One region of the Sessilibacter sp. MAH3 genome, then DNA from elsewhere that is predicted to be linked to it. Evidence: predicted binding sites of a transcription regulator. Region 1 holds the regulator's gene; each other region holds the start of a gene.
The links. Region 1 encodes PhoB, which activates phosphate uptake and scavenging genes when phosphate is short. Its sites were predicted from a motif close to TGTCATAAANNTGTAACA; they were not measured.
Positions count from the first base shown of each region.

Region 2: ppk1 (polyphosphate kinase 1) is a predicted target of PhoB. The motif match lies at 2,626-2,643, and genes of this name have one in related genera.
Region 3: ACYQ2C_RS13425 (Na/Pi symporter) is a predicted target of PhoB. The motif match lies at 4,877-4,894, and genes of this name have one in related genera.

Region 1 is NZ_BAAGIE010000014.1:1,604-8,878, reverse strand. Features, by position in the region: gene ACYQ2C_RS10200 (HDOD domain-containing protein) at 1-325, shown strand, start outside; gene ACYQ2C_RS10195 (HU family DNA-binding protein) at 407-691, opposite strand; gene ubiA (4-hydroxybenzoate octaprenyltransferase) at 951-1,832, shown strand; gene phoB (phosphate regulon transcriptional regulator PhoB) at 2,066-2,770, shown strand; gene phoR (phosphate regulon sensor histidine kinase PhoR) at 2,827-4,149, shown strand; gene ACYQ2C_RS10175 (GNAT family N-acetyltransferase) at 4,382-5,527, shown strand; gene ACYQ2C_RS10170 (tetratricopeptide repeat protein) at 5,619-7,274, shown strand.
Region 2 is NZ_BAAGIE010000006.1:60,878-68,152, forward strand. Features, by position in the region: gene ACYQ2C_RS05350 (hybrid sensor histidine kinase/response regulator) at 44-2,503, shown strand; gene ppk1 (polyphosphate kinase 1) at 2,877-4,973, shown strand; gene trxA (thioredoxin TrxA) at 5,120-5,446, shown strand; gene rho (transcription termination factor Rho) at 6,366-7,275, shown strand, end outside.
Region 3 is NZ_BAAGIE010000021.1:72,442-79,716, forward strand. Features, by position in the region: gene ACYQ2C_RS13405 (zinc-binding metallopeptidase family protein) at 1-834, opposite strand, end outside; gene ACYQ2C_RS13410 (CPXCG motif-containing cysteine-rich protein) at 856-1,056, shown strand; gene ACYQ2C_RS13415 (type III PLP-dependent enzyme) at 1,454-2,695, shown strand; gene ACYQ2C_RS13420 (hypothetical protein) at 3,400-3,624, opposite strand; gene ACYQ2C_RS13425 (Na/Pi symporter) at 3,645-4,811, opposite strand; gene ACYQ2C_RS13430 (M48 family metalloprotease) at 5,336-6,607, opposite strand; gene ACYQ2C_RS13435 (DUF4265 domain-containing protein) at 6,805-7,275, shown strand, end outside.

The DNA.
Region 1 (7,275 bases):
AGAAAAGCAGCAAATTGGTGTCAGTCGCCAGCAATTAAGCTCTTGGTTGATGGATTTGTGGAATATGCCGCAGGAGGTTGTAACCGCGTTGCGCCACCAAGACAACCCCGATTACGACGGTGAGCACGCCATCTACGCCAACCTTCTGTACATCTCCCATCGCATTTTGTGCTTGAGAGGTTTAGCCGACGGCCCCAAACAGCCACTGTCGCCAGAAATGCTCACCCGCGTGCATTTGACTCAAGCCGATTTAGACGAAACCCTCGATAACATTATTGAATCCGCCCTAGAGCTAGAAACTATCGCCAACGAACTCAGCCATTAATCGCAGTTTGCAAATAACCAAAAGCCCTCAACTGAGGGCTTTTTTGTGGCGTCGATCTTTGCAAAGAAAACTCGCGAACGGCTATGAAGATGCTTGATTGACTAGATCTTTCAATTGTTTTCCGGGCTTAAAAGACACGCTGTTACTGGCGGCGATTTCGATTGGCTCACCGGTCGCAGGACTGCGCCCAGTGCGAGCGGCTCGTGTTTTGGGATTAAACGATCCAAAACCCAAAATATTAACCGACTCGTTGCGACTTAATGCGTTGGTGATTTCATCGAGAATGGTGGAAATGATGTCATGTGCCTTTTCTTTGGTGATGTTGGCACTTTCGGCGACGGCGTTGACCAATTCAGTTTTATGCATGGCGAATGATTTCTCTGTTGTTGTAATTGTTAAATCTTTCTTCAAAACCACAGCAACGCTCAAAACAAGTTAAGAAATCCCTAACTAAATAACTCGCTTTGTCGCGCACTTTAAACACCTCTGGCTTTCTTTTTAGTCGAAATTATGGCTTTATCAAGCCGCTAAGGCCGTAAGATCGCAGCCAAATTGATTTACCACCTGTTTTTAAGCCAAATCTTAACGATTTGAGTTATAGCCAAAGAAGTTTGTCGAGCCATTAATGAATCTTGAGAAATACGTAACCCCAAAATCCGGCGACTGGAACGACTACCTAAAATTGATGCGAATGGATAAACCGGTGGGCAGTTTATTGTTGCTCTGGCCGGTTTATTGGGCGCTTTGGATTGCTTCAGAAGGCAAACCCAGCATCAGCACCTTGATTATTTTTACCCTCGGCGTCTTTGTGATGCGCTCAGCCGGATGCGTTATCAACGATTACGCCGACCGCAACTTTGATGGCAAGGTTAAGCGTACCAACCAACGTCCGCTCGCAGCAGGAAGATTATCGGAAGGCAATGCACTGTTCCTTTTTACAGCCTTGTGTGCTTTAGCCTTTGCGTTAGTGATTCTGACCAATTGGCAAACCATTGCGCTGTCATTTGCGGCATTACTGCTCGCCAGTGCTTATCCATTTGCCAAGCGCTACACGCATATGCCACAGGTCGTATTAGGTGCAGCATTCTCTTGGGGAATTCCCATGGTATTTACGGCCGAAACCAACACGTTGCCAAAAACCGCTTGGGTCATTTACTTTACCAATCTGCTCTGGGTGATTGCCTACGATACCTTCTACGCCATGGTCGATCGCGATGACGACTTAAAAATTGGCGTGAAATCCACCGCGGTATTGTTTGGCGATATGGACAAGGTTATTACTGGGTGTCTACAAGTGCTGACGCTATTCGGCATGATACTGATCGGTGATAACGCCAAATTGGGCTGGATTTACTCCATTGGCGTGGCCGTTTGCGCGGGTTTGTTTGTGTATCAGCAATATTTGATTCGCAATCGCGAGCGGGAGCAATGTTTCAAGGCGTTTAAGAATAATCAGTGGGTGGGCGTGGTTTTATTCGTGGCGATCGCGGCTGATTATTTGCTTTAAGCATTTAAAAATTTAGGCATCTAAGCATTACGATTTTTATGCCCTAAACCTTATGAATTCTGCGGCAATTACTAACTCATTAGACAGTTTTCGCCAATATACCTGTGTGTTTCACACAAATTACAGATTTATCACAACCAATTGCTATGATTGTCATAAAAGCGAAACAAAACCTTTATTAAATGCACCCAGCTTAAAACGCCTCCTTAAATTCACAATTCCGGTGTGCAACCATGGCCGATAAAACAATTTTGATCGTAGACGATGAATCCTCCATTCGAGATATGCTGCGTGTAGCACTTGAAATGGCGGATTATAAATGCCTTGAAGCCATGGATGCGCAAACGGCACACACCCTGATTGTGGATGAAAAGCCAGATTTGATTCTGCTCGATTGGATGTTACCTGGCACCAGCGGTATCGAATTAGCTCGTCGCCTCAAGCGCGATGAGGTTACTTCGCAAATTCCAATCATCATGCTTACCGCTAAAGGCGAGGAAGACAACAAGGTACAAGGTTTAGAAGTCGGCGCTGATGACTACATCACCAAGCCCTTCTCCCCCAGAGAGCTGGTCGCTCGCTTAAAAGCAGTTTTACGTCGCACCGACTCTGCCTCTACCAGTGGCCCAATTTCGGTCGAAGGCCTAGTACTCGACCCGGTAAGCCACCGCGTTACCATCAACGAGAAACCCATCGATATGGGTCCAACCGAATACCGCTTGCTGGAGTTCTTCTTAACCCACCAAGAGCGTGTGTACACTCGCGGTCAACTGCTTGACCACGTTTGGGGCGGCAACGTCTATGTGGAAGAGCGCACCGTAGACGTTCACATTCGTCGCCTGCGTAAAGCCTTAACTCAAGACGACCACGACCGCTTTATTCAAACCGTGCGTGGCACCGGTTACCGTTTTTCCATCAAAGTCACCGAAAAAGCTTAAGATAAATCGCTTATACTTGAGCTTTAATGTCGTAAACCTATCACTCGAGATCACTCGTGCATCGTGGCTTTGTATCTGAATTTCGGCAATTTTTAGTCGCTATCGCAGTTGCGGCTGTACTTGGTCTCGTCATTGGTTATCCACTGTATACCTTATTGCTGGCCAATGTGTTGTACGGCGCTTGGACGCTGTACAACATGCGCAAGCTTGAGCGTTGGCTAACCACTCGCAGTATCGGCCAGGTGCCCAACGCCACCGGCTTTTGGGAGGAGGTTTATTACCAGGTCTCCAACAATCGCGAAAGGCACAACAAAGAAAAGCACCGCTTACAATCACTGATTCTTCGGGTGCAAGAAACTACCGCCGCACTCAAGGACGCGGTGATTATTTTAGACGACCAAGCGTCCATTCAATGGTGGAACCAAAGTGCCCGGCGACTGATTGGTCTACAACCGGGCGATCACGGCAAACCCATCGTTAACTACCTGCGCTCGCCGCGCTTTGTGCGCTACCTCGAAGCCGAAGATTACTCAGAACCGCTAACCATGCCGTCGGCCACCGATAGCGATCAATTCTTAAGTTTTCAAATCAACCGCTACGGCCAAGGCGACTATCTGATGGTGGTGCGCGATATTTCACGGCTGCAAAAGCTTGAACAAATGCGCAAAGACTTTATCGGTAACGTTTCTCACGAACTGCGTACACCGCTGACAGTGGTGCGGGGTTACTTAGAAACCATGGCCGATAATGCCGATTCGCTGCCCGGTGTTTGGCAAAAAGCCATCAGCCAAATGGAACAGCAATCGAAACGCATGACCTTGATCATTGAAGATCTGCTGACTTTGACACGCCTTGAAACCGACGACAGCAGCCTGCGAGAGACAAAAATTAACGTCGCCGATTTGCTGCAAAGCATCGTCCACGACGCCCAAGACCTCAGTGGCGACAAGGCTCATCAGTTTGAAATCGACGCCGACGAAGACTTTTTGTTGATTGGCGTTATCGAAGAGCTACGCAGTTGTATTTCGAACCTAGTCTACAACGCCGTGCGTTATTCACCGGCCAAAAGCCAAATCATTCTGCACGCTTACGTTGATGAAGGCGGCGGTCATATCGCCATTGAAGACCACGGCATAGGTATTGAAGCGCGCCACATTCCCAGACTTACCGAACGCTTTTATCGCGTTGACGCCAGCCGCAGCCTAGACACCGGCGGCACCGGTTTAGGGCTGGCCATTGTTAAACACGTATTGTCACGTCACCAAGCGCATCTTGAAATCACCAGTCGAATCAACCACGGCAGCACATTTACCTGTAGCTTCCGTCTGGATCGCGTTGTTAAAGAACACCGCCCGTCATCGTTAAACGATAGCGAATAACATCGTTAATTTCAGAACTCGTACCGACTCTGGATTTCAGAAAGCACAGTTTTGAAAACACAATTTCGAAAACACAATTTCGAAAACAGTGTTTTGCAACTATCGGTTGAACTCTCGTCCCAGTTCTAGTTTGATAAGCCCTACGGCATAGCTTTCGCAACTCGCGAAAATGGCATTAACGCTCACAGCGTTAAACCCAGTATCACATCGAACCTGCGCTTGGATAATTTGTATGGATTTTAAGTTTGTAACCAGTGTTACCGATGTTGACGCCAACGACTGGAATCGCGTCGCCGGGAGTGATTATCCATTTTTAAGACATGAATTCTTACACGCCTTAGAAAGCAGTGGCGCAACCACCGCCGAATCCGGCTGGCAACCTTTTCACCTAACGGTTTACCAAGGAGATCAACTGATCGCTTTGCTGCCACTGTTTGTTAAAGGCCATTCCTATGGCGAATACGTATTTGATTGGGCATGGGCCGACGCCTACCACCGCAACGGCCTGCATTACTATCCAAAGCTGTTAAGTGCAATTCCTTTTACACCGGCTACCGGCCCACGTTTTTGCTTTGCCAATCATCTCGACGAACAACAGCAACAAACGTTAATGACTCAAATGGCAGAGGTGATCACCGACCAGGCTGCAAAAATAGGCGCGTCGTCGTGGCATTGTTTGTTCAGTGATATCAAGGTGGCAAGCCATTTAGAGCAGTCGGGATTTGCCTTGCGCCAAGGCTGCCAGTTTCATTGGTATAATCAAGATTTCAGAGATTTTGACGACTTTTTAGCGACATTTGCCAGCCGTAAGCGTAAAAACCTTAAAAAAGAGCGCCAGAAGGTTGAGTCTCAAAACGTCACCTTGATACGCTGTGAAGGCAGAGACATTACCGAAGCGCAATGGCGCAAATTCTACGAGTTCTACCGTCTTACTTATCTAAAACGCAGCGGCCATGATGGCTATCTAACCGGAGATTTCTTTCAAACTTTGGGTAGAACCATGCCCGAAAACCTGATGATGGTTCAAGCCTACACCAACGACAAGCTGGTCGCGGCGGCTTTGTGTTTTAAAAGTAGCACGCATCTTTTTGGTCGCTATTGGGGGTGTCGCGATGAGTACGATTCGCTGCACTTTGAAGCCTGCTACTACCAAGGCATTGAATACGCCATAGAGCAGGGCATTCAATGTTTTGATCCCGGTGCACAGGGCGAACACAAGATCCAGCGCGGCTTTACACCAACCGCCACTTGGTCAAATCACTGGTTGGCAGACAGTCGATTCGACGAAGCCATTCGCGATTTTTTACGACGTGAAAAGCCAGGCATTGAGCAATACATGGCAGAAACCACAGAAATGCTACCTTTCAAACAGGAATAAAAGCTAAGCGATCAATTTCATCTAAACTTCTAGAAGATTCTTAATTAATGGGAATCTTCTTTAGTTAGACGCAATTGACCCAGAGACCGCTTTGACCCTAATAACCAAACTCGAACTGATTAAGCTCTATGAGCGTCACAACTGCTTAATTGTTGACGACATGCCCGAAATGCGCGGCGCCATGAAGCGCATGATCAGTACTCAAGGCATCGCCAGAATCGATACCGCCGCTAACGCGCAGGAGGCGATGTCGATGTGTAGATCCCGTCCATATAGCTTGATCATCTGCGACTACAATCTGGGCCGCAGCCAAGATGGCCAGCAATTGCTTGAAGCGCTGCGCGCTAAAAAGCTGCTCACTCCCGTGGGCCTGTTTGTCATGATCACCGCAGAAACCTCTCGCGAAATGGTGCTCGGCGCCATAGAAAGCCAGCCGGATGACTACGTTGCCAAACCCTTTACGCCCAAGCAGTTTTGCCTGAGGCTCGATCGAGTCTTAATCAAACACGAAGCCTTACTGCCGATCAAAAAACTCTTCGCCGAAAAAAACTACCGCGAAGCCATTGAAGTCTGCGAAAAAATGCTCGCCAGCGGTGCTAAGTTTGCGTTTGAAATAGAGCGCATCAAAGGCCGGATTTTATTCTTACTGGGTGAACTGCATAAATCCCGCGAGCACTACGAAAGCATTGTTGAACAGCGACCGCTGCCTTGGGCCATGCTGGGTTTAGCCGAAACCTTGGTTGAGCTTGGCGCCATGGATCAAGCGGAAATTATTCTGCAAAAAGTGCTCGCCCACGATCAACGCTACGTTGAGGCCCGAGACCTGTTAGCTCGGGTACATTTGTCGCGCTCGGATATCGATAAAGCCCAAGAAGAAATCGAACATGCTTGTAAGTTGTCGCCAAAATCGGTGTTGCGACATCGTAAATTGGCCGAAATCGCCGAAGCCAACGGCGACGTCAAAACCAGCACACGAAGTTTTCAGCACGCCATTAAGTGGGGCATGAACAGTATTCACGAAGACGAATCGGACGTGTATAACTTTGCTCGCAAAGCTGCCCATTGGGCCCGCGACTCATCCACAAAGGAGTCTTACGAACAAGCCGAAAAGGCGCGCAAAATTCTCACTCGTAAACTCAAAGACAATCCCGATGATCTTGATGTACAGCTCAAAGGCGGCCTGATTTTATCGAGTTTAGACCAGGCAATGAACAAACCAACGGCTGAGAAAAGCAATCACGAAGCCCGACAACTGTTTCGCGACAACGCATCCGACGACGCCGATTGTCATCTTGATTACGTGCAAGCCTTGCAAGACGCCGGTGAAACCGAAGAGGCCGAAGATCATCTTCATGCCATGGCCGCGGAGTTTGCCGGTGAGTCTAAAGTGTTGGCAAAAATAGAGCGCGCCGCAGCCACACCGGTTACCCAAGGCTCCAAAGAAAAAGTTGCCTCGCTGACCAAATTGGGGATCAGCGCTTATCAAAATAAAGACTATCGCCAAGCCACGCGCGTCTTCCAAGAGGCGCTGGCGATATTTCCCAACCATCCGGGCTTAAACCTCAACCTTGTGCAAGTGCTTTTAGAACAATACGACGGCGCAGTAACGCAACGCGACGCAGCATTAATTAAACGCTGCTTTGAAAGAACACAGAACGTGAAAGAAGGCGATGCTCAGGCGGCTCGCGCAAAAGCGCTGCAAACGCAATTTGGCGAAACGCGTATTGTTGATCACTATCCAACATGAC
Region 2 (7,275 bases), on a different contig from region 1:
TCGATGAAATGGATTGCACGGAAAACCGAGAAACTGTGATGTCATGATCGATCGGCAGAAATTTGTTCATAAATTCAAAAACTCGATTGCCTATCGATTGCTGTCGTTGGTCATTCTCATCACTACGGCTATCGCTCTTGCGGCCACCTTAATTAGCGTCTACATCGGCTACCAAAACGACCTCTCACTTCTTAACAAACGTATTGACCAAGTCAAAATCAGCCTGTTGCCAAGCATCACCAGTAGTCTTTGGTCCTTCGATGAAGAACAGCTGATCATCCAAGTTAATAGCCTACTGGATGTCGAAGATGTTATTCAGGCGAAAGTAGTGTGGACGGATTGGAATAAACAACAGCGCGAGATCGTCTCGGGAATCAGCCTACAGCAATTTAATGATTCCGATTTGCTGATAAAAACCTACGATTTGGTGTATCGAGAGAAAAATCTCACCGAACAAAGTCTGGGTCAGCTGCAAGTCACCGCAAGCTTAGCTCGGTTAAAACACAACCTTATTCAACGCACGGGCGTGACCGCATTATTCCAGGGGATTCAAACCTTTGTTATTGCGCTGCTGTTGTTACTGCTCATTCGTAAGCTGCTAACCCGGCACATGGAGTCTATCGCCGAGTTTGCAAAGCGCGTTAATTTAAATAACTTAGAATCACCGCTGAAACTCAATCGAGTTCACCACAAACATACCGATGAACTCGATAACATCGTCGAAGCCTTCAACACTATGCGCGAAACACTGCTGCAAGACATTGAACGCCGACAAATCATGGAAGAAAAACTGCGTCTAGAAACCTTAGAGAAAATCGAATCGCGCAAACAAAAAACCATCGCCGAAGCCGAAAACCGCGCAAAAAGCCATTTTTTAGCAACCATGAGCCACGAAATACGCACCCCAATGAACGGCGTGCTCGGCATGATTGAGCTGTTAAAAGACTCCCCATTAGATCGCGAACAAAAAAAGCAACTCGATGTTATTTATCGATCAGGCAACAGTTTATTAACCATCATCAATGACATTCTTGACTACTCTAAAATCGAAGCCAATAAACTTCACTTAGAGCATATTGAATTTTCATTAGAAGAAGTTATTAACGACTGCTTACAACTCTTCGCTCGCCAAGCCAGTCATAAAAATATTGAATTAATATCGCGAATTGCCCCGGATATTCCCAGCCATTATTTGGGCGATCCTACACGGATACGACAAATTCTGAATAATTTAATCAGCAATGCCTTAAAGTTTACCGAACGTGGCTACGTATTTTTGGATGTATCGCTGAAATCAAAACAACAACATGAATATGACATTCACTTTTCGGTAGAAGACTCGGGTACTGGTATTAACCTAGATCAAGCCAAATTATTGTTTGAACCCTTCCAGCAGGGTGACAATAGTACGACCCGAAAATACGGCGGCACCGGCTTAGGTTTAGCCATTTGCAAACATCTGGTCGAGATGATGAATGGCGACATTGCCGCCTGTATAAATCACCCCAGAGGCACACAAATAAAATTTCACATCCAATTAGACGTCAACCCCTTACTCCTCAAAAACCAAGTCTTTAATCCCGATGATTTATCAAAATGGAAAACTCAAAACTCCATCTTGTTTTTAGGCATTACCGATTTTTATCAAGAAATTATTACTCGAAAATTTGATTACTGGAAAAGTAACCGCAACTACTTCAGCCTAAATGATTTAAATGCTACAAATAATGTAGACGTTATTATTATCGATATTAATCGCTATTTAGAAAATAGTTTAGCCAAACCGTTCACTGAGCTAACCACTCAAGAACATTTTCAAAAATTGTTAAATTCGCTCAAACAATTTTCGCGAGCGCCAAAGCCAATACCGATCATTACCATTTCTTCGGTGAGTATTAGTCAGCCGCAGAAGAACCAATGGGTAAACGAAATCTTTTCGCAAATTGAACAAAGTACTTTTTTGTCGCTAGAAGCGCAGCTACCCAAGCCCTTGATGCTGAATCAGCTTGAGCATTCGTTATTTGATATTCTTTCTGGCAAACAAAGCTCATTTAAATCCAAGAATACGCCAAAGCCCGTCACCAAAACGTCAGAATTTATTTCCGGTTTAAAAGTCTTGGTCGCCGAAGATAATTCGGTGAATCAAATGGTTATAAAAGGTATGTTGAAAAAGCTAAAGGCGATTCCTACCGTTGTGGAAAATGGTCGACTTGCCGTTGACGCGGTAATAAATGCGCCAGTACCTTTTGACATGATCTTAATGGATTGTGAAATGCCTGAAATGGACGGCTTTCAAGCGGCGCGTTTGATTCGCGAATTTGAACGCGAAAATCAACGGGTCCCAATTACCATCATTGCATTGACGGCCCACGTTTTGGCCGAACACCAAACAGCCGTGTTTGCCTCGGGCATGAACTACTATCTGACCAAACCTATGTCGATGCAAAGTTTGTTGACGGCCATACATGAATTAGAGATTGAAACTTCAGAATCAAAAGCCTGAGTTGATTTGCAGTTAGCGAATATGGCCGTGTTCGCCAACTATTTTAGACAAGCCTCATAGTTCATCGGGAAAATTTCTCAACACGATTTATTGCTCGCGACAATATCAATAACCGTTTATTCTGACCTTAATATGTCATACGCATTGGCTAAACTTTTAATGTTCTTTAATCATTCAATGAATATGAAGAAATTGATTCTGCGAGTTTCAATTTTTCGAAAACTTCAATAAATTAGTGTTATCAAATTTGGCGTAACAGCTCGATTACCGATGTGGTTAACTTGAATCAGCCAAATACCTATGAAAACGAATTCCAGCAAATTGTTTAGCCAATTGCATTAGTGGCTAACGGCTCTTAGAAGATAGTCAACCCATGTCACAAGACCAAGCTAGTAAAAAAGATCCAGACACTCAGCCAATATCTTTAAATAATCCAGATTTCTACATCAATCGAGAAATCAGTCATCTGAAATTTAACCAGCGGGTTTTATTACAGGCTCTCGATTATGGTCATCCTCTGTTGGAGCGACTCAAATTTTTGCTTATTTTCAGCTCCAACTTGGATGAATTTTTCGAAATCCGAGTATCGGGACTATTCTCGCGTATCGATTTAGAACAAGAACGTGCTGGCCTTGACGGTTTACCGCCAGAAGAGGTGTTGCACAAAATTAGCGAAATGTGTCACCCACTGGTTGAACAGCAGTACAAAATTTTGAATGAACAACTTATCCCGGAGATGCAAAAAGAAAACATTCATTTTGTTCGCCGAGGTGATTGGTCTGATGCTCAAAAAGACTGGGTAAAAACCTTCTTCAAAGAAAACATCATCCCCGTTAGCAGTCCCATTGGACTCGATCCCGCACACCCGTTTCCGTTGCTGGTTAACAAGAGTTTGAACTTCATTGTCTCTCTTGAAGGCAAAGACGCCTTTGGTCGCGAAACCGGTTTAGCAATTGTGCCCGCGCCGAGATCTCTCGATCGCGTTATTCGCATACCGGATGAGCTGTGCGAAGGTGGCGACAACTTCGTGTTTTTATCGTCAATGATTCACGCCCATGTTGATTCGTTATTTCCGGGCATGACGGTTAAAGGCTGCTATCAATTTCGTATTACACGCAACGCCGATTTGGATGTGGATATGGAGGGTGTTGCCGACCTAGCCTTGGCGTTAAGAGGCGAATTGGCGTCACGTCGATTTGGTCGCGCCATTCGCCTTGAAGTGGCCGACGATTGCCCCGACGCGCTGATTGATATTTTGTTAGAAAAAACCAAGCTCGATCGCAGCAATCTTTATCAAGTGAACGGCCCAGTAAATCTAAAAAGACTGATGCGCATTCCAAGCTTAGTCAATCGCCCCGACCTGAGTTATCCGTCGTTTACACCGGGTATCCCCAAAGGTCTGCGCGACCGAAAAAGCATGTTTACTTCTATTGCCAAAAAAGATTATCTGCTCATGCATCCGTTTGAATCGTTCACACCGGTGATTGATCTCATTCGTCAGGCGGCCGTCGACCCTGATGTGTTAGCGATTAAACAAACGCTCTATCGAACCGGCGACAATTCTCCGATCGTACATGCGTTGCTAGAGGCAGCACGAAATGGAAAGGAAGTAACCGCTGTCGTTGAATTGCGAGCACGCTTCGATGAAGAAGAGAACCTTGCCCTTGCCGCTGAATTACAAGCTGCGGGCGTTGTTGTGGTTTATGGCGTGGTTGGCTACAAAACCCACTCAAAAATGATTTTAATCGTACGTCGCGAAGGTAAAAAATTGCGCCGTTATGTGCACTTGGGTACCGGTAACTACCACGTTGGCACTTCTCGTCTTTACACCGATTATTCACTTTTAACGGCCGACGAAGATATTTGTGCGGACGTTCACAAAGTTTTCCAACAATTAACCGGTATGGGCAAAATAGAGCGTATAAAGCGTGTACTAAATGCGCCATTTACGTTAAAAGCAGGATTAATTGAGCTGATCGAACAAGAAATCACGGCTGCTAATGCGGGTAATAAAGCCCGAATTATTATGAAAGCGAACGGTCTAACAGAGCCTGACATCATTCATGCCCTGTACCGCGCCAGCCAACACGGCGTTTCTATTGATTTGATCATTCGCGGCATGTGTTGTTTACGCCCAGGTATTCCAGGCGTGTCGGAAAACATTCGCGTAAAATCCATTGTCGGACGCTTTTTAGAGCATACTCGCACCTACTACTTTGCAAATGCACAACCTTCCATTTATTGTGGCTCGGCGGATTTGATGGAACGCAACCTCAACCGACGTGTTGAAGTTTGTTTTCCGATCCAATCATCCAGCTTGGCAAACCGTGTGCTATACGATTTGGAAGCCTATTTGGAAGACAAATCCCAAAGTTGGGTGTTAGGTAGTGATGGTGAATACACCCCTCAAACGAAGAGGGATTTAGACGATGGCGTGCAGAATCGCCTTTTACAGTCACTGAAGAATTAAACAAACATAAAATATGGACTGTGACTTAAAAAACTCCTAGCACAAGAACGATTAAGCGCTTGTCCTTGAGCCTTACAGTCCTTATCATCCCTGCCCTATTACCCTATCTAGCCAACGGGCAAACAGAATTAAACGGAGACAAGAACATGAGTGAAGCGATCCTACAGATCACTGACGACACTTTTGAAGAGCAAGTCCTAGGTGCAGAAGGTCCTGTTTTGGTGGACTTCTGGGCGACCTGGTGTGGTCCCTGTAAAATGATTGCACCCATTCTTGAAGAATTGGTGGGTGTATACGACGGTAAAGTGACCATCTGCAAAATGGACGTAGATGCGCACAAAGAAACCGCCTCTAAATTTAATATCCGTGGCATTCCAACGCTGATGATTTTCAAAAACGGAAATTTAGAAGCTACCAAAGTGGGTGCATTGTCTAAGCAACAGCTTATCGATTTTATCGACAGCGCGCTGTAATACGTAAGGGCGAAGCAGTGCAAACCGGCCGAAAATTCTTTTGATTACCAAAAATGTGATCAAAATTTTGAAGAAATTTAAAACACCGTTTTGCACTCGCCCGAACTTATCGCTATACTTGTTTTGTTTCTGCCCAGTCATACTCTTGCCTCAAGTTTGCAGGTCTGCACACTCCCCATAAATTCCGAGTGATGCCTTCGTCCTAGAAAGCCTTAATTTCCATTTGAATACTTTCTATCGACTCTGATTATTGATGTCCTCCAAACTTTTCCGAGATGTTTGCCATACTGAATGAGCACCGGGTATACAATTTAAAATTAACGACATAAAGACCAATTATGTTTATTGCATAACAATAAAATCACATGCAATAAACCCTTTTGGATTACGAAACATTTATTGGAACGACCGATTAATTTATCCGTTAATCAGTTGTTCCTTGTATTAAGGTCAAAGACATTAATACGCTATAACATTTGAAAATTTCAATTGATTTTTTTATATCAAAATCAATTGCGTAAATAAGAACAATTAGCCGTGTTTTAGTCGCTCGGTAACGCCAGTAAAACACTCAAATAAACGCTGAAAACCACGTAGCGTTAGGCATAAAAAATTATACCTCGCAAAAATACTGGTGTTTTATCGAAGCCATTCGCGTCAAGGATTTAATTGACTCAATTGATAATCTTAACGACCTAACGTTTATGAAAGAGCAACTCAAATTGCTTCGTTTTGTCGAATTTCCTAAGTTAATTTCTATGAATGCCGAAAATTAAAATACCTTTTATGCGATTCGCAAATTTTGAAACAATTTTTTATCAGAACAATTTTCACTAACCGGTTTATACAAACCAATCGTTAATCAATCCGTATCGAGAACTTGCTCGTACGGCGCCCACCCCTAAGACTTCAATTACCTATGAATTTAACAGACCTAAAAACGAAACCCATCGAGGAACTTATTAATATCGCAACAGAGATGGGCCTCGAAAACATGGCTCGGTCGCGAAAACAAGACATCATCTTCAACATTCTTAAGCGCCACGCAAAAGGCGGAGAAGATATTTATGGCGACGGTGTACTTGAAATCCTTCAAGATGGTTTCGGCTTTTTACGCTCCGCAGACAGCTCCTACCTTGCCGGTCCCGACGATATCTACGTTTCTCCTAGTCAAATCCGACGCTTTAACCTGCGCACAGGTGACACCATTGCAGGAAAGATTCGTCCTCCTAAAGACGGCGAGCGCTACTTTGCTCTGTTAAAAGTTAATGAGATTAACTTCGACAAACCGGAAAAACTGCGCAACAAAGTATTGTTTGAAAACCTAACACCCTTATTCCCAGATCAACGTTTAGTTTTAGAAGCCGGTAATGGCTCAACTGAAGATTTAACGGGTCGAATCATCGACTTGATTGCGCCGATTGGTAAAGGTCAACGTGGCTTGATTGTAGCGCCACCGAAAGCCGGTAAAACCATCATGATGCAGAACATCGCTCAGGCTATTACCCGTAACAACCCAGAATGCCATCTAATCGTTCTTCTTATCGATGAACGTCCTGAAGAAGTAACCGAAATGCAGCGCTCGGTGCGCGGCGAAGTGGTTGCCTCAACCTTCGACGAACCACCTTCACGCCACGTACAAGTTGCCGAAATGGTGATCGAAAAAGCCAAGCGCTTAACCGAACACAAAAAAGACGTTGTCATTCTTCTAGACTCGGTAACCCGTTTAGCACGTGCCTACAACACCGTTGTGCCTTCATCCGGTAAAGTATTGACCGGTGGTGTTGATGCCCACGCCCTTGAACGTCCTAAGCGTTTCTTCGGTGCTG
Region 3 (7,275 bases), on a different contig from region 1:
GCCAAAATGCAGAGCTGTGTCTACCGTATCAATTAAATGAAAATAATGCGCCCAGGTTTCTGCCCAATCTTCCCATGGGTGCGAAGACGCGTACTCAGAAATAAAATCCATACGCCAATTTGGATTGGGGTTTTGATAGTGGCTTGCCAAAGCTTGTTGATAGTCTTGTCTGTCATCGCCGAAAAGCTTGCGAAATTCCTGCAACCAATGAGCGTCGTTTGCGACCAAATGATCCCAATAATAGTGACCGATTTCATGGCGAAAGTGGCCCAGCAGCGTACGATACTTTTCACCCAAGTCGATGCGAGTTTGCTCTCTTTCGCTGGGATTTGCCTCGTCGGTTGTAATCGTAATTTGGCCTTGGGAGTGGCCTATGGTATTGGTCGCATTTTGGGGAATATTTTGTTGCTGGTCGATAAAGTCAAAGCGTAAGCCTTGTTGTTGGCCGTCTTTTTTAGCCACCACCGGAAGACCAAAGCGAATCAAACTGTACATCAACCGTTTTTTGGCCTGTTCCAATTCGGCCCACTGGACACTGGCGTCAGCGTCACCGGTGTTTGGAACGTATCGATTTAGCGCGCAGGCCCGACAATACAAATCTGTGTCTAAACTGGCTTTGGGTAAAAGCCAGTTGCAAACGTGTAACGCACGGTTTGCACAAGCGCGATAGGGGTTGGATTTTTTATCCAGCAGCGTTTGTGTTTCGTGAACTCGGGTCAGACTAATCATCTGTAATTGGTCACTGTCAAAACCCAATGCCGCACCACAAGATTCGCATTGGCTATTATCAAAGAAGACGGCTTGATTACAGTGTTGGCAAATAAACGTATTCATAAAGAAATGAGGTAGTTGATTGTGAGCTGTTTACCTGATGAAGAAATTCTGTGCCCCTATTGCGGGGAGCCACAGACGGTTACCGTCGACTTCAGTGAAGGCGACTGCGATTACATTGAAGATTGTCAGATTTGCTGCCGTCCGATCGATTTTCATTTAGTGGTCGACGATGACGGTGGTTATCAGCTGCAAATTAAATCTGAAAATGAAAGCGGTTTCTAAATTAGACAGGCATAAAACCATAAATAATATACTGCTATGATGAATGTGAATATTCATTAATGAAACATTTTTTAACATAAAAATAACTAAAAACGCCTAAAAAAAAGATTGTGATTTCCACTAATTAATTTATTATTCGCGCTCTTCTTGATGATAGCCAATCCAAGTACAGCGCTCCTAGAAATAGGACTGATAGCGACAAGGCAGAAGAGCAACTATCCAAGAGTGAATTAATTGTTGTCGGCGTTGCTGATGACACTTTTTTTGCCTTTTTATTTGCTTTTTGCCCTTGCACTTGGTTTGCGCACATCCATATTCTGGTTCCTACCTTAATATTGTGACGTCCTGCCGATAGCATTTCTATTGCAAAAAGCGCTAATGCATTTTGAGGATGGCCATGTCACTTTGTTCTGTTGATTCAAACGTTGAGTATTCAAAAATTCCTGCATTCGCCCAAACTCAAAAAGGCGAAATCAAGGGTTTGTCTGACGCTGATATTCCACAATTAGTTGCCGAGCACGGTTCGCCTTTGTTGGTTTTAGACTGTGACTCAGTTCGTACGCAATACGAAGCATTAAGCAAAGCATTACCAAATGTAACCTTGCACTATGCATTAAAACCATTACCTCACCCAGCAGTTGTTGCGACGCTTCGCGACATCGGTGCTAGCTTTGATTTAGCGACCAACGGTGAAGTTGAATTGGTTGAAGGTTTAGGCATTGATCCAGAAAAATGCATCCACACTCACCCAATTAAACGTGATGGCGACATCCGGCGGGCCTTAGAATATGGCTGCTACGTGTTTGTGGTCGATAATCTAAACGAGCTTGAAAAATTTATCGCTTACCGCGATCAAGCAGAAATTTTAATTCGTTTGAGTTTCAGAAATCCAAATGCTTACTCAGATTTATCGAAAAAATTTGGTTGTTCTCCAACACAAGCGATCGATTTATTAGTAAAAGCGCAAGAGTTTGGTATTCGTGTGAAAGGTTTGTCTTTCCACGTTGGTTCACAAACTCTAGATTCGCAAAAATACGTTGATGCAATTTTAGAAAGCGCGCGCGTAATTCGCAAAGCGGCAAAAATGGGTTTGCCAGCGCTTTCTACTTTGGATATTGGCGGTGGTTTCCCAGTACCTTACAACGAATCTGTGCCAGCAATTGATGACTTCTGTGCACCTATTCGCGAAGCTTTAGATGTATTGCCAGACACTGTTCAAGTCATTGCAGAACCTGGACGTTTTATTGTTGCTGGTGCAATGACTGGTGTTGCCTCTGTAATGGGTAAAGCATTACGCGATGGCAAAATGTGGTACTACTTGGACGATGGTCTTTACGGCTCGTTCAGTGGTATTACCTTCGATCACGGTGACTACCCAATTTCTGCACCTTTTAACCAAGGTCAAGAAGAAGTATGTGTATTGGCAGGCCCAACTTGCGACAGCATTGATGTTATTTCTGAAAACATCAGCTTGCCAGAATTGAACAACGGTGACTTTATTGTTAGCCGCATGATGGGTGCTTACACCTCAGCTACGGCAACAGAATTTAACTTCTTCCCGAAAGCAAAAATTCACGTTATGAATGAATTTGCGGTTGCTGAAGAATCTGTAAAAATGACAAAAAGACACCGTGCTTAAGATTTACCGCTAAATAGCAGTTATTAATTTCCAGTCATATAAGTGACGGCTTTTGGGGCTCCTAAAATAGGAGCCCTTTTTTATGCGCCCTGAAAAGTTAAACTGCCAACCGTTTAGCTCGCCTTGTTTAAAAACACCCCCGCAAACCATTTTATTATTGAAAGAGTTTTACGAGAAAATTCCGATGTATTTGAAATATTCGATAAGGCTTAATACGGCTGCCTCTATCGATGATGCACGCTAGCGAAATGGTTAAACAATTCAAAATGGTATTTTTTATAGGAAACTCTGATTAACCTAGAGTTTCTCGCGACACAAGGATGTGTCGCCAATTTCAAGAACGGTAAGTGGTTGAAATTGTGAAGAAATTGGAAATCGCATTTTCAATTTCTGTCCTCTGATTAAATCATGGATGAGTTAATCAGAGGTTCCTATATTGTATTCATCGGTGAATTGCAGAGAGCTGTGCAATGGTTCTGAAAGATAATTTTGTACAAATAATTCATTAAACAAATTATTCGATATCGAAAAAAATTAAACATGCGAATGCACGGTGGAAAATGTTTACGGTTTTTATTGAGAAGTATTAAGGTGGGAAGTGTTAAAGCCGTAAAACAGACTATTAAGAACTGTTTTACGGTTGATGTTTCATACAAATTGCATGAAGTTACAGGCGGGTGTACTTACCGATGATATTTACCGGCCTAGGCAAATACCTTGCGAATTTCGTTCACTAATAATTGGCCAACATTTTGTAAATGAGAAGTGTGGTGGTCAACTTCTTCTAAATACATTTCTAGGTGATCAATCGCCTCGTGTTGTTCTTGCTGTTCTAACTGCTCCAGCTTTTGGTTTAATTCCTTTAACGTTGCTTCAAGGTTTTGAATTCTTTCTTGCAGCTCTTGCTTTTGCGATTGTATAGAGTCCATTGCATCGACCTTTATTTTGTTTATCCGCCAACAAGTTTGCTGCCAATAATTAAAATTGCCGGAATAACTATAAATACTGTCAAAATGTAAACAGCGATATACAGTCTATTTTTTACGGCCAAGGCAGCAAGCCAGTTAGCACAGTTTAACGGTACTTCGCGCAGCATAGGTATGCCGTAGATCAGAACTACGCCGATTAAATTGTAAAACAAGTGCACAAGCGCGATTTCCATCGCAAAAACAGCATTAGCACCGGTCACTGCGGTAGCCGCTAATAAACCGGTAATACAGGTTCCAATATTTGCCCCAAGAGTAAAAGGATAAATCTGACGTAAAGAAAACACGCCAGAACCGGCCAGAGGGACGATAAGGCTGGTGGTTGTAGAAGAAGACTGAACCAACACTGTCATTAATGTGCCCGAAAAAATTCCGGTTACTGGGCCGCGACCAACGGCGGAGTGCAACACTTCTTTAGCGCGACCAACCATCAATACTTTCAGTAATTTTCCAATGTAGGTAATTGACGCAAAAATCAAGACCACACCAAGAATAATCGTGATCACACCGGCAAAAGTTGATGATAGAGGTGAAAGAATATCTTTAAGCAGATGAACCGGTGGCCCGACCAGCATTTTCATAAAATTAAGGCCGCTCATTGATACCGATTCGCTACCCACTAACATTTTGGCAAAAAAAGCACCTATGTGATCTAAAAGACCAAACATGATTTCAAGCGGTAAAAAAATCAGCACGCACAAAACATTAAAGAAGTCGTGCACGGTTGCAGCTGCAAAGGCGCGTCGGAACTCTTCACCTTGTTTGATGTGGCCAAGGCTGACAATAGTATTGGTGATAGTTGTGCCGATGTTGGCGCCCATTACCATAGGAATGGCGACGCTGACGGGCATGCCACCGGCAACCAAACCCACAATAATGGATGTTACGGTACTGGACGACTGAATTAACGCGGTAGTGATCGTACCGATAACCAAGCCAGTGATTGGGTTGCTGGCGAATTCAAATAATTCTTTTGCACTGGTACCGGCTGCTTGCTTAAAACCGCCACCAATTAATGAAACTGCGACTAACAATAAGTAAACGAGAGCTGCCACCAACAACCAGTTTTGCCAGTTACGTTGGGTATACTCAGTTTGGGGTAATGACGTGGCGGAGGTATTGATTGTCATAAAATGAGATCTTTTTGAGAGATTTACGAAGTAAAACGCCTACCTCCGCTATTTTGTGTCGTTTTTGTGACAGATTTATGACGAGACTCAAAAGAAACGGGAGAATCTGTAAATTTTTCTCCAATATCGATCTTTTATTGTTTATGAGTACCAAAGTGGTGCGTTTTCTTTCAAAGTTGAGTTTTCCAGTAAACTTTATTTTACAAAATGAGCGGTAAAAACTGCCGTAAAAGTACGGCAGGGTTAGTTTTTGGTTTGCTAAATAACATAAATGATATGTTTTACTGCCCGAAGATTTCAGACCGTAAAAAAGATTTTGGCGAGGAGTCATCGAATTTCTGTGTTGCACTTTGGTGCAAAAAATCTCGAACTGAGCTGTGCTACCCAGTGCTCGCAATTGTGCTCTTGAGCTCTGAATATATACCGAGGGCGCAACTGAGGTTTAAAAAAGTAACTCCGCCCAAGGTGAGCAGAGTTACCGGTGACCGTTAAAAATGAACGCAGAAATTTGCCGAAAAGTAAGACTAATTTCCGAGTTGTTCTAGCTGACGAGTGGCTGCTTGTCCTAACTCTCCGCCAACCTGCTGAACCGCAGTAAAGTTTTGGCGAGCTTCGACAATGTTACCTAAATTGGCGTTGCTCAGACCTAAGTAATAGGTCGCGTAAGCCGTTGGCAACCATTGATTACTTTGTAGCAGGTCAGACCGGGCCGCGGCGTATTCTTTTTGATCAACAGAAATAATGCCTCGGTACAGATAGGGCGCAAAGTATTCGTTATTTAAACTAATCGCTTTATTAAACGATGTTTTCGCTGCGGCTTCGTTTTTCAATTCGGTTTGTAACTGGCCTTTGGTTGTCCAGAACAAAGCTTCTTTAGGTTGTTTCGCAATGGCTTGTTCAACTTTTGCTAAGGCGCCTTGATAATCTTTAGCGCCCGCGAGTTTTAATGCCTCGGTGTGTAAATCGTAGGCGGGTTTATCTTTACGAATTTGGGCCATAGCGCGATCAAAGGCTGCTTTGTTGCGGGTACCGTCAGACATGCTACGTGCCTTTTCTAAGTTAGCGGCAACACGCTTTTGTGACGGTGGGTGACTTTGAAAAAAAGCTTGTAAGGCGCTGGTGTTTTGACCTTCTGAGAGCTTCACAAAGGTCTGTTGCAATTCAACCGCACCCATCGGCTCGTATCCAACACGCCCCATGTAATCCATGCCATAGCGGTCGGCTTCGAGCTCTTGGCCTTGGCCATATTGGGCCGTAAAAGCCGATGCACCCAAAGCCACGCCTTGCTGAGTTAAGGCGCCATAACCATAGCTCTCACCTACTGCCTGAATTAAAGAACCTAAACCACCGAGAATGGTTGATTGGCTTTGCTGAGTGGCACCGTGTCTGGCTGCGGCGTGAACAATTTCGTGGCCCAAAACCGCTGCGAGCTGCGACTCATCTTCTAATTCGTAAAGCAGGCCACGGTTGATAGCAATCTTGCCACCCGGCAACGCCCAAGCGTTTGGCACATCGTTATTTAACACTACGAATTCGTAAGGCAAGTCTGGTCGATCACTAACGCGCGCCAGTTTTTGACCCACCGAAGAAATATACGCGTTGAGATTTGGGTCAACGGTGTATTCGCCACCCTGGCTTTGTTGGCTGGGAACATACTGTTGCTCGCCGATGGCAATCTCATCAGCACGAGACAACAAACTAAATTGGCTTTGTCCTGTGACAGGGTTCGTGGTACAGCCATGCAGTGCTGGCAACACCGCTATCATACCAATAGCAATACGTTTGGATAATTTCACAAGAACTTCCTCTTACTATGAATTTACGCACTGAATAATATATTGAGTAATAAAATCGGCTTAAGCTGCCGTTTAATCCATTCGGGTTGCACCTATCGACTGCAAAATAGGTCGTTTGTGCCCTGCACCCGGAGTGCCGTTATAATAACGCCAAACACCGTCTATAACCCAAGATAACGAAACATTGGCCAAATAAAATGCAAGCTCTGCAAGTAATAGAAATGTACGCCGGAACACGTCCCGACGGCGAAACCGTGGTTGAAAAGCTGCGTGTAACCATTAACGATGACGACAGCTGCCAACTAGTGACATCGCCTGCGTTTGTGCAAGGGCTGGCTAGAGGCGACACCATCAAACGCGATGGCGACTCTTTTGAGCTGGTCAAGCGCTCGGGCAATTTATGCATTCGTGTTTATGCTGAAAATGCCGAACGATTTGCCGAAGAATTAACCTCTGGTATCGAGAAGCTCGGTGGTGAACTGGATATCGAGTCACCACGACTGTTGGTGTACAGCATTCACGTGTCTTGTGGCTTTAATGCCATAGAAGACATACTGAATAAATACATTGGCGAGCATTCCGGTAGTGTTTGGCGTTACGGCAATGTCTACAGTCCAGAAGATGGCACAACGCCACTCAATTGGTGGAATGAAATTTTAAAGCCGGAG